DNA from 2 places in the Lentibacillus sp. Marseille-P4043 genome. Region 1 is predicted to be linked to the other one. Evidence: riboswitches for the same ligand, from Rfam matches in the RefSeq annotation. Region 1 holds a riboswitch; the other holds the start of a gene.
What was found. A riboswitch is a leader RNA that binds a small molecule or an ion and turns the genes downstream of it on or off. The one in region 1 is predicted to bind cyclic di-GMP.
Positions count from the first base shown of each region.

Region 2: another riboswitch for cyclic di-GMP. It lies ahead of C8270_RS00750 (hypothetical protein); the one in region 1 lies ahead of C8270_RS05980 (chemotaxis protein CheX).

Region 1 covers NZ_LT984884.1:1,172,530-1,178,494, forward strand. Annotated here, with positions in the region: gene C8270_RS05960 (cation:proton antiporter) at 1-1,042, shown strand, start outside; gene C8270_RS05965 (SE1832 family protein) at 1,083-1,262, opposite strand; gene motA (flagellar motor stator protein MotA) at 1,611-2,414, shown strand; gene motB (flagellar motor protein MotB) at 2,392-3,177, shown strand; cyclic di-GMP riboswitch class I at 3,459-3,561, shown strand; gene C8270_RS05980 (chemotaxis protein CheX) at 3,657-4,118, shown strand; gene C8270_RS05985 (chemotaxis protein CheA) at 4,142-5,965, shown strand, end outside.
Region 2 covers NZ_LT984884.1:144,374-150,338, reverse strand. Annotated here, with positions in the region: gene C8270_RS00755 (M3 family oligoendopeptidase) at 1-1,101, shown strand, start outside; cyclic di-GMP riboswitch class I at 1,513-1,599, shown strand; gene C8270_RS00750 (hypothetical protein) at 1,729-2,097, shown strand; gene C8270_RS00745 (hypothetical protein) at 2,146-2,856, shown strand; gene C8270_RS00740 (methyl-accepting chemotaxis protein) at 2,910-4,061, shown strand; gene C8270_RS00735 (sodium-dependent transporter) at 4,265-5,629, shown strand; gene C8270_RS00730 (hypothetical protein) at 5,666-5,965, shown strand, end outside.

The DNA.
Region 1 (5,965 bases):
AAATATGTCAATATTGCTTATTTCTGCAATCTTTATCATGCTGACAGCTTCATTAAACGTTCATACCATCTTGCATGTTTTTGAACCACGGATCATTGGATATGTTCTATTAATGATGTTTTTAGTGCGCCCATTGTCGATTTTCTTATCAACAATTGGCACAGACTTGGCGCTTAATGAAAAATTGCTAGTTGGCTGGATTGCACCAAGAGGGATTGTTGCATTAACGGTATCTAGTTATTTTGCAGCAATTTTAGGTGAAGCTGGATACGAAGATGCGGCGATTATTACGACATTAACGTTCGGGCTTGTCTTTTTTACTGTTGTTGCCCATGGATTCTCGATCCGCTGGCTGGCTAAAAAACTTCATCTATCTATGGAAGGAAGACCTGGAACGATCATTGTTGGCAGTAATACATTTACCGTCGAATTAGCTAAGTCGCTTATAAAAGCAAAAGATCCAGTCATAGTTGTTGACTCGTCTTGGGAGAAGCTCCGGAAAGCCCGGGAGGCAGGAATCCCTTTTTATCATGGGGAAATGCTTTCAGAGCAAACGGAGTACCATTTAGATACAACACCATATGAATATCTAATCGCAGCAACTGATTATCATTCATACAATTCCCTTGTTTGTACAACATTTATGCCGGAATACGGTCGAACCAATGTCTATAAAGTAAGCCCATATAAACAAATCGATAGTGAAACAAATGATATTGTTGATAAAATCGGCGGACGTATTTTATTTGGTGAGGAAGTTTCGACTGAAGATTTAAATCAAAATATAAGATCTGGCTATGTATTTAGACAAACAACTTTAACTGAGCAGTATAATTATAAACAATATAAAGGAGAGCGAGACGAAGCGGCTGTCTTGTTGTATTACATTAAACCATCAGGGAAAATTATCTTTTATTCAGAAGAGATGAAAACAACGCCTGAAGTCGGAGACATCGTCGTTAGTCTTGCACCACAAGATAAAAAAATCCAAGCTAAATTAGAAACCCGACGAAACAATGGTAATAATGGAAATGGAAAGTAAAAACAGTGCAGACCAAAGTAAATTGGTCTGCACTGTTTTGTTATTCTATTTCATCTAGTTTGCGGTTAAGTTCTGCCATTTCTTCTTCTAATTCGATGAGTTTTTTCTCTGCTGTAGTTGTATTCCCGCCAAAAGAGGTTAACTTCTCGGCATCACCCTGGATACGAGCATAATCTGATTTTAGCTCTGCTAACTTAGCTTCAATGTCCTTTTTCGTCATGTTTATCACTCCTAGTTACTATTGTAGCGGATTTTCACGATGCAAGAAAGTATCTAGTTGTTTTTTAAAATCATCATCTTTTTTTGAATATCATGATTGATTTTTTTAGGGATTTTGTTTACTATTACAAGTAATATAGTACTATTACAAAAGAACTATATCACTATATCTTCAGAATAAACATCTATGTTAAGAGTTGCACCTTGAAGTCTGGAGTTTAACAATCTAGTATTTTGGTTGAATTCATATGAAACGATGTGGCTATTCTTTTCTTAAGAATAGCCAATTGCTGTTTGTCGAATGGACTGGAAACATAGATGGTACCATAAAACTAAGGGGGTTGGAGACGTGGATAAAACGTCATTTATTGGTCTTATATTGGGCATTATAGCCATAGGGGTAGGGATGGTGTTAAAAGGGGTTAGCCCTGCAGCATTAATCAATCCAGGCGCATTATTAATTATTTTTGTAGGTACTGCTGCATCTGTATGTATTGCTTTTCCAATGAGTACAATTAAACAAGTACCAGCACTGTTTAAGATATTGTTTACCGAGGCGAAGCATGGCAATACAATTCACAATGTGATAGGTACATTTACAAATTGGGCGGATCTTACAAGAAGAGAAGGTGTATTATCGCTGGAAAGTGAAATTGATCAAGTAAGTGATCCATTTTTAGCTTCGGGCTTACAATTAGTAGTTGATGGGAAGTCACCTGATTTTATTCGAGATGTGATGTTAGAGAAAATTGATGCAATGGAAGAAAGGCACCAAAAAGGGATTCAAGTATTTTCACAAGCTGGTACATATGCACCGACATTAGGAGTGCTAGGTGCCGTAATTGGCTTAATTGCTGCTCTTGGTAATTTAAACGATATCGATGTTTTAGGTCATGCTATTTCGGCTGCGTTTATAGCGACATTGTTTGGTATTTTTTCAGGGTATGTTTTATGGCATCCGTTTGCAAACAAGCTAAGAGAGAAATCTAAAGATGAGGTAAAGTTAAAACAAATCATGATAGAAGGCATTTTGTCGATAACCAATGGTGAATCTGCCCAAGTAGTAAAAGATAAGTTAAGTTCTTATCTATCTCAGAAAGAATTGGCAAAACTCAATCAGGAGGATGACTATGCGACGGAAGAAACAGCGTAAAGAGCATGAAGTTGATGAGTCATGGTTGTTACCTTATTCGGATTTACTAACGCTTTTATTTGCATTGTTTATCGTTCTATTTGCCATGAGTGAAATCGATTCACAAAAATATGAACAGCTTTCGCAGGTTTTCAAAAGTGAATTTTCCGGTGGTGACGGGTTCATGGAGAAAGGTTCCGGACCAACCGATTCTGAAGGTGAAACGATTAAAACGGATGAAGATGAAAAGGACACCGGCAATGAGAAGGAGCAAATGCAAGAACGGGAACAGTTAGAGAATTTAAAGAATGAAATTAATGCATACATAACAAATAATGACCTCGCTAAATCATTAGGAGCAAAATTAACAGATGATGGGTTATTAATTACGATCTTAAATGACGTCACCTTTGATTCTGGAAGTTCCACTGTAAATGATGCTGGGAAGCGGATTGCAAAAGAGGTATCAACATTTTTACATACGGATCCACCACACCAAATTGTTGTAAGTGGACATACGGATGACCGTCCAATTAAAACGAGTGATTATGGATCAAATTGGGAATTAAGTGTCATGCGGGCTGTTAATTATATGAAACTGTTACTGCAAAATGACACATTGGACCCTGAACGGTTTAGTGCAAAAGGGTTTGGAGAATACCAGCCAATAGTCCCTAATACAAATAATGAGAATAGAGCTAAGAATAGGAGGGTAGAAGTCCTTATATTGCCAAATCACGAGTTAGAATTAAGTGATGATGAAGATGATAATGGAAAACAGTAATTTTTTAAGAGATAAGTGTAAAATTTGGCTCCAATTTGTTCTCGGGTATGACGAGCCACGTCCAGCTCCAGCGCCCAGCGACTAGCGAGACTTCCCTCACCTCCGTACGATAAGTCAACATCGCCTCGCTCTCGCTCACCGTGTTTCCTTTATCTCCTACGGTTCAGTCCAGTCCGTACGTCGCTAAACGGTCGCTTCCACTTTTGTGCCCAAATGTAGAAATTTGTTGAATTTTGTCGTAAGTTAATTTATCATTACTTTAGAACTAGTAATAAAGTCGTATATAATAAAGGCAAACTATTCGAAAGGATAGGACGCAAAGCCTAGGGTCTACTGAATGGACATTTTATATGATCTTGCATCAATGATCGCCTGGCTACCAATCTATGATTTTTAAATCTATTTGGCTATTCTATAACCTGGAATAGCCCTTTTTTTTACACTTTATCAAAATACATAAATCAAAAAGGAGTGTCACTTTGGTAAATACGACGGTTGGAAACGCTAAAGCTGTAACGGAATTGCTGAACGGAACGCTGTCATCATTGAGTAATGTAGTACCAGTAGCACATGAGATAAAACAACCAAATTTATTAAAACAAGACTTGCATCTTCAATATGGGGTCTTAATTGGTATTACTGGCGATGTAAAGGGAAAGTTGGTTTTATCAGGAAACACAAGTATTTTTAGCGCGATTGGTGAAGTAATGTTTGGTATGCCATTAGAAGGGGAAATGCTTTCATCCTTTAGTGGTGAATTAGGGAACATGATTGCAGGAGGCATGTCAACCAACATTGTCGAAAAAGATCTTCATACTGATATCACATCACCAACAATTATTGAAGGGACGATGACTTTATCAGGACATAAAAGGGCCCTTCAAGTGACGGTGATGTTTGAGAAAGTTGGAGAGATGGATCTTTATTTGTTACTTGATTAATGAAATAGAAAGAGGGTCTACTGTTGGATACCAATCAATACATAACTATGTTTTTAGATGAAAGTCGTGAGCATTTACAAGCAGTTAATGACAATCTTCTTGAATTAGAAAAGCAGCCACACGATCTTTCTATTGTAAATGAAATATTTCGCTCTGCCCATACATTAAAGGGAATGGCTGCAACCATGGGATTTGACGATATTGCTTCTTTAACACACCAGACTGAAAACGTACTGGATCAAATTAGAAACAGCCAATTAGAGGTAACTTCTGAATTAATTGATATTCTTTTTGAAGCAACAGAGGATTTGGAAGAAATGGTTGACGCAATTAGTGAAGGAGAAGACGGCAAGAAGGATGTCTCAACTCTTATAAGTCAATTAGAGCAATTTGAAAAAGGACAAACTGTTGTTGCCCCAAGTACACATGTAGCAACAGAGCAAGTCAGTTTTGATTTAGATGAGTACCAGATGACGGTTGTCGATCAAGCCAAAGAGCAAGGGTTTAATGTGTTTCAAGTAACCATTTCATTAACAGAGGACTGTATGTTAAAAGCGGCTCGTATGTATATGGTTTTTGATGTGTTGGAAAATAGTGGTGAAGTGATTAAATCGATTCCCCCAGTTGAAGATATAGAGGAAGAGAAATTTGAACAGGACGTTTCGGTTATCCTTCTTTCAACTATGGCAAAAGAAGAAATTCAAGCAATGATTTACAAAGTTTCCGAGGTTCAACGAGTGGAGATATCAATTTTACCTACTGAAAGTAAAGAGACTCCTAATAATCCAAAAGAAAATAAACAGGAGGAAGAGGAAAAGACAACTAAATCCGCAAAGTCCCATAACAAACCAGGTCAAAAGACAATTCGTGTAAATATTGACAGAATCGATGATCTGATGAATTTGTTTGAAGAAGTAGTCATTGATCGTGGTAGATTGGAAGACATCTCTACGAAGATAGACCACAACGATCTACAGGATACAGTTGAGCACATGTCAAGAGTCTCTGAGGACATGCAAAACTTGATCTTAACGATGCGAATGGTTCCCGTTGAACAAGTGTTTAATCGCTTTCCAAGAATGGTTAGAGGACTTGCCAAAGATTTGGATAAAAAGGTTAACCTGGAGATTATCGGGGCAGAAACCGAACTCGATCGAACGGTGATTGATGAAATAGGAGATCCCTTGGTTCATTTGATTCGTAATTCAATTGATCATGGGGTTGAAACACCAGAAGATCGACAAAAGCTTGGTAAAACAGATGAGGGAAAACTGATTTTACGTGCATTTCAAAGTGGTAACCATGTATTCATCGAAATAGAGGATGATGGAGCGGGAATTAATCGTGAAAAAGTATTAGCAAAAGCAATCGACAATGGGTTAGTTACTGCTGAACAGGCAAAATCGCTAGCAGATGAAGAGGCTTACCAGTTTATTATGTCCTCTGGTTTTAGTACAGCAGACGAAATCTCTGACATATCCGGTCGCGGTGTTGGGCTGGATGTTGTTAAAAATAAGATTGAATCATTAGGCGGAACAATTTCCATTCAGTCAGAGAAAGACAAAGGGAGTAAATTTTCCATTCAGTTACCACTGACTTTGTCTATTTTATCGACTTTACTCGTTAACGTTCAAAGTGAAACATATGCTGTCCCGCTTTCTTCCATTATTGAAACTGTAATATTGCAGGATGAGCAGGTAATGTATGCACACGGTCAGCAGGTTATGGACTTCAGAGGAGAAGTGATTCCGATTGTTTCTTTAAAGAAAGTATTTCAAGTTCCAGCTGATCAAGAGCGTATGGATGAGCAACACCATGCTGTTGTCGTTGTCAAAAAAGGTGATAAA
Region 2 (5,965 bases), 1.0 Mb from region 1:
TATCGGATTACGTTGCAAGAGGCACATGACCGCAAGAATTATTTGGACGAACCATTGGAATATAATCGTATGTCTAAAGAAACGCTTGATGCGATGTGGTCAGCAGTTGCCGCTAATAAACAGCCTTTCATTGACTTTTTGAATCAAAAGGCTGACCTATTCGGTATGGAAAAACTGGGCTGGCAAGACGTGGATGCTCCGGTAGCATTAGGTGATGAGAAACCGACCCGATTTACATATGATGAAGCATGTGACTTTGTGATTGACCATTTCGCTTCCTTTGGTTCAAAGCTTTCAGGTTTTGCCAAACATGCGCTTGAAAATCGTTGGGTAGAGGCAGAGGATCGTCCAAACAAACGACCAGGTGGGTATTGTACAGGACTTCCAGAATTTGAGGAATCACGAATTTTTATGACATTCACTGGTACGCCAAACGATACTAGCACACTAGCCCATGAACTTGGTCATGCGTTTCATAGTCATGTTATGAAGGATTTACCTTATATAAATCAAGGGTATGCCATGAATGTAGCGGAAACGGCAAGTACATTTGCAGAAACAATTATCGGGAATGCAACGGTAGAAAATGCAAAAAACGCTGGGGAAAAAATTGCCTTATTAAATTCCAAATTGGAAAATGCTACGGCAATGTTTTTAAACATTCATGCACGATTTTTATTTGAAAATGCCTTCTATAAGGAACGAACAGAAGGGATTGTTTCGGAAAAAAGGCTGAATGAATTAATGGTTCAAGCACAAAAGGATGCATACAACGATAGTTTATCCAGCTATCATCCGCATTTCTGGTGCAGCAAATTACACTTCTTTATTGATGAAGTGCCGTTCTACAACTTCCCTTATACGTTTGGTTATTTGTTTAGCTTAGGAATTTATGCCGAATACTTAAAACACCCAGAAGGCTTTGAAGAAAAGTACATTGCTCTATTAAAAGATACAGGTTCTATGAAAGTAGAAAATTTAGCAGAAAAACATTTAGGTGTTGATGTAACCAAACAAGATTTCTGGGCAGCAGGAATTCAATTAATGGCAAAAGATGTGGATGAATTTATTCGTTTGACAAATGAAGTAGGTAAAAACTAAAGAATAGGAATGGTGCTTGTCGGCATTAGGGACAAGCACTATTTTTTATGGCTTTTTACCAAGTATTTGCGATGGATTTGCCTTATTAGTGTGGCATGGATAATATATGTGTTGTTTAATAGATCAATGATTATTTTTCAATAGAAGGTTTGAAGCTCACATCTACTGAAATAGGGACATTGTGGGGAGAATATATAAATGGAACAGCCGTTGATAAGCGGGACGTGGGGACAGGTTAGGTGTCCCGCGCGGCAAGCTTGCCACTATGCCAATTCAGCCTGGGACAAGAAACCTGTCCCCGCGTCCCATATATCCAATTTTGGAAAAAAACTCTATAATCGACAAAAATCGACAAAATGTTTATAATGATATAGTAATATATGAGCATGAGTTTAGTCCTATGTTTATAAAAATTGAAAAAGGTAAACTTATCGAAAGGTAAGGACACAAAGCTACGAGTCTAAAATCCCTATGGATAATGATAGTCGGGTTGCCAGTATTATGTGAAGGATTATTTGGTTATCCCTGTCTACATATGGGATAGTCTTTTTTTATGCTCTTACGAAAAAACCATACAAACTGCAACAACGAAATGTAGCGGATTATAGGAAAAAAGGAGGATTAGAGATGATAGTTGTAGATAAAAAGAAATATAAAATGGCGGTAAATGAACCCGTCAAGGAAGTACATGTACAGGTGCATGGATTGATGAGAGAGGAAGATGTAGAAGGTTATATGACAGATTTACAGGATACAATTAATAAAGTATCAAGACAAAATTATACATTTGTTGTCGATGCAACTTACCAAACGCCGGTTCCATCAAAAGTGGTACCACAGTTGGAAGAAACGATGCAATTTTATTCCACCTTGGGTTTTAAGGATGTCCTTGTAGTAAATCCTTCATCTAAGATTGCTCAAGTGCAAATTAGGAATGTACTTGAAAGAATAGATTTCTCAGGTACAATTGTCGATGATGTACCTCGTTCTGTGTAATGTTAGGTTTCTAATTAGGAATTTTTAAATGTGAAAGGAAGTTAATAAGTGCAAACAACATTAGAGTTATATACATACGAAATTATAACGAAGGAACAAACAGATTTAATTCAGAGAGCAGCTGAGTGTCTAGCACGTTCATTTGTTGGAGTGGATGTTTCAGGCAAATGGGTACAGGAACCGATGGTAGGTCAGTTAAATATAAATTATGAAGATTTCTTCGAGTTTACCAAGGATTATTTAAACACTATAGTTGATCAGGGATACTGCGCAGTCGCTCAAGATAGTAATAATGAGGTTGTCGGTGTCTTTGCCGGTGATACAAATGCGCCAGAGATTATCGGGGAAGATGTATTTGAAGGTTCTTTTTATGATATGAATGTTATTGTGCATGCTTTGGAAGATGTGGATAAACGCTTCTTGGAGGATTATAAAGAACGAAACGGAAAAGAACTTAATGACGGAGAGATATTCCACCTATTCATGATAGGGGTAACAGCTGAACATAACCGTCACGAAATTATTCAGCAATTAGGAAATAGACTGATAACAAAGGCATCTTCGCAAGGGTTGAAGGCTGTTTTGGTTGAAGCGACAAATCCGAAATCGATACGTGTTTTGGAAAAGTATCATAATATGAAGAAATACACAGATGTTGAAGGAAATTATATTGTTCATAAATATCAAGATAATAGTAGGTTGAATGATATTCCTTTAAATACAGCCGATGGAACTTATGTATTGATTAGGGAACTTTAAGATTTTCATTATAGATCGAATCAAATAATAAAAAAGCAGGGGATTTATTAATCATGGAAGCCATAATGTTAGTTATTATTGTTATCTTATTGGGGACAACAGTGTATTTTGCTTATCAATATTTTTCACTGAAGCATCAACCCCATATAAATAAAGAAATCTTAAATGGAATGAGAGAAATATCGGCAGGTAATATCGGTAGTAAAGTTGATGAAAAAAGCGCCGATCATACTGTATTTAATCAACTAATCGAATTCTTTGGCCATGTAAGGGAGAAGTTTCATTCATTTTCAACAAGTGTTCATAAAAAAGGAGAAAATCTTGCTGAAGTCGGTGAATACGCAACCGAGAAAGCCGATATTGTAAGAGCAGCAATCGATGAGGTAGGTAGAGGATTAAAGAAACAATTAGTAGCTACAGAAGAAAGTACAATGTCTATGGAAGAAATGACACAGTCTATCGAAGATCTTTCGGTGAGGTCAAATCAAATTTCGGAACAATCGAATACTACCTTAGAATTGACGCAAGAAGGAAATGTAAAGCTAAAAGATTCTTTGGAGAAAATGGGGCAGTTTAATCAAACGGTAAATACAACATTTGGTGCAATAAATAAACTTGGAGAAAGTTCTCACGAAATCGATACGATTGTAAAAGTGATTACAGGGATTTCAGAACAAATCAATCTATTGGCATTGAATGCGACAATAGAAGCAGCACGTGCAGGTGAGCACGGTAAAGGCTTTGCGGTTGTTGCCGACGAGGTACGAAAATTGGCTGAACAATCTCGTCAGTCTTCTTCTGAAGTATCAGATATTGTAAAGAATATACAAGGAGAAACGGAAATAGTAGTTAATTCGATGCAACAGGGAATAGAAGAATTTAAAGATGCAAATACGACCGTTGAAGAGATTGGAACTATGTTTGAAAAGATTCTATCTGCTACAAAGATTATTGCTGAAAACAATGCAAATTCTTCTGCAAGTACAGAAGAATTATCTTCTGCTTCTCAGCAGATAATGGCATCAATGGTAGAGATAACTTCTATCTCTCAGGAATCTGTTGAAATGTTCGAGGAACTTGTAGAAATTAGTGATGATGAGCTAGATACAATACAAAAATTAGTTCAGGAAGCAAAGAGCCTTTCAGAATTAAGAAATGACGTCAACAATATACTATTAGATGGTGCTGGAACAGAGGAAGCTTAAGATGGATCAAGCGGTGGAAGATAAGATCAGTCGAACAGCATAAAGATCGTTGATATAGATAAGAATGCTTCTCATAAGTTGATCAAACTTGTGAGAAGCTTTCATTTGTAACTTTATAGGTGTGAAAATCATTTTTTATAAAAATCTTTCAAAAACAGCAGTTGTTGTAGAAGGAATGGTATTCAATCGGAAAGGGAGTAGTAATGTCACAACAAGAGCAATGGAGATCAAAAATAGGATTTATTTTAGCAGCAGCTGGTTCGGCGATAGGGCTTGGGGCTATTTGGAAATTCCCTTATGTTGCCGGAACTGGTGGTGGGGGAGCTTTCTTATTCATATTTTTAGCTTTCACACTAGTTTTGGGAATGCCCTTATTATTAGGAGAATTTATGATAGGAAGAATGGGCCAAAGTGATCCTGTACAAACATATGGCAAACTAGCATCAAAGAAGTGGAATATTATAGGGAAACTCGGTGTCTTTACAAGCTTTGTACTTCTATCGTTTTACAGTGTTGTAGGTGGATGGATCATTTTATACATTGTTAAAACTTTGAGCGGCGAATTAAATGGATTGACGCAGGATCAGTATGGGGAGCTATTTGGCAAAATTATTTCTAACCCGTTTTCCGTGATTGCGGCCCAGCTTGTTTTTATGCTCATCACAATTCTTGTCGTTTCTCAAGGTATTCAAAAAGGTATTGAATCAGCAAGTAAAGTCATGATGCCAGCCTTAGTTTTTTTATTTTTGATATTAGTGATTCGTTCCTTGAGCCTAGATGGTGCGATTGAAGGTGTGAAATTTCTGCTAGTACCAGATTTTTCAAAGTTGACTTCTGAGAGTATCTTATTTGCACTTGGACAAGCATTCTTTACGCTGTCATTAGGTGTTTCGGTAATGCTTACATATGCTTCTTATTTACCTAAGACGCAAAATCTACCTCGGTCAGCAATTTCTATCATTATCTTAAATATTGTCATTGCTTTATTGGCAGGATTAGCCATTTTCCCAGGGGTTTTTTCATTTGGGATTGAACCGGATGCTGGACCTGTTTTAATATTCGCTGTTTTACCGGCCGTGTTTGAACAAATGCCTTATGGAATGCTATTCTTTTTGGCGTTTTTAATATTATTTTTATTTGCTGCTTTCACTTCAGCATTTTCTATGATTCAAATTATTGTGGCGGCAGTTACTAAAAATGATCCGAGTAAACGCAAGAAAAGTACTTGGGTGATTGGTATTCTTATATTTATTGTTGGGGTCCCAGCCTGTCTTTCGTACGGTGTATTAGCAAATGTCCAGTTCTTTAATAAGACGATTTTTGATTTGATGGATTATGCAGTCAGTAATATTTTAATGCCTTTAGGTGCCTTATTAATTTCAATTTTTGTATCCTGGAAAATTTCAAAAGAAGATTTGTTTAACGAATTAAAACAAGGATCGAATATAGGATACGTATTCTTTTACATCTGTTATTTTCTTTTAAAATACATCGTTCCAATCGCTATCATCATTGTTTTCTTAGATGCAGCAGGGCTATCTGACTGGATTCTAAGTTTCTTTAAATAAAACTACTTTTAGTACAGACATCAAGGAGGTCAAATAATGAAGGAAATACAAAAATTGTTTCCTAGTATGGATGGGAATGACTTTCAAAGAGAGGAATTATTGTCCTACTTTAAGACGATTTTAACGAAAATAGATGAATTAAAGGATCCTAACAAACTAACGTTAGGGGACATGCCTGAGTATACGGAGGATTACTATAATCGCATTATTCAAAAGGCAGACGTTCCGAAAACGGGTATTTCTATGGAAAAAGTGATTCAAAAGCTTCTAAAATTGGTAGAAGGGCAAAGGTATGTCAATAGAAACTATGTAGCCAATGCAGCCCCCCTCATAACT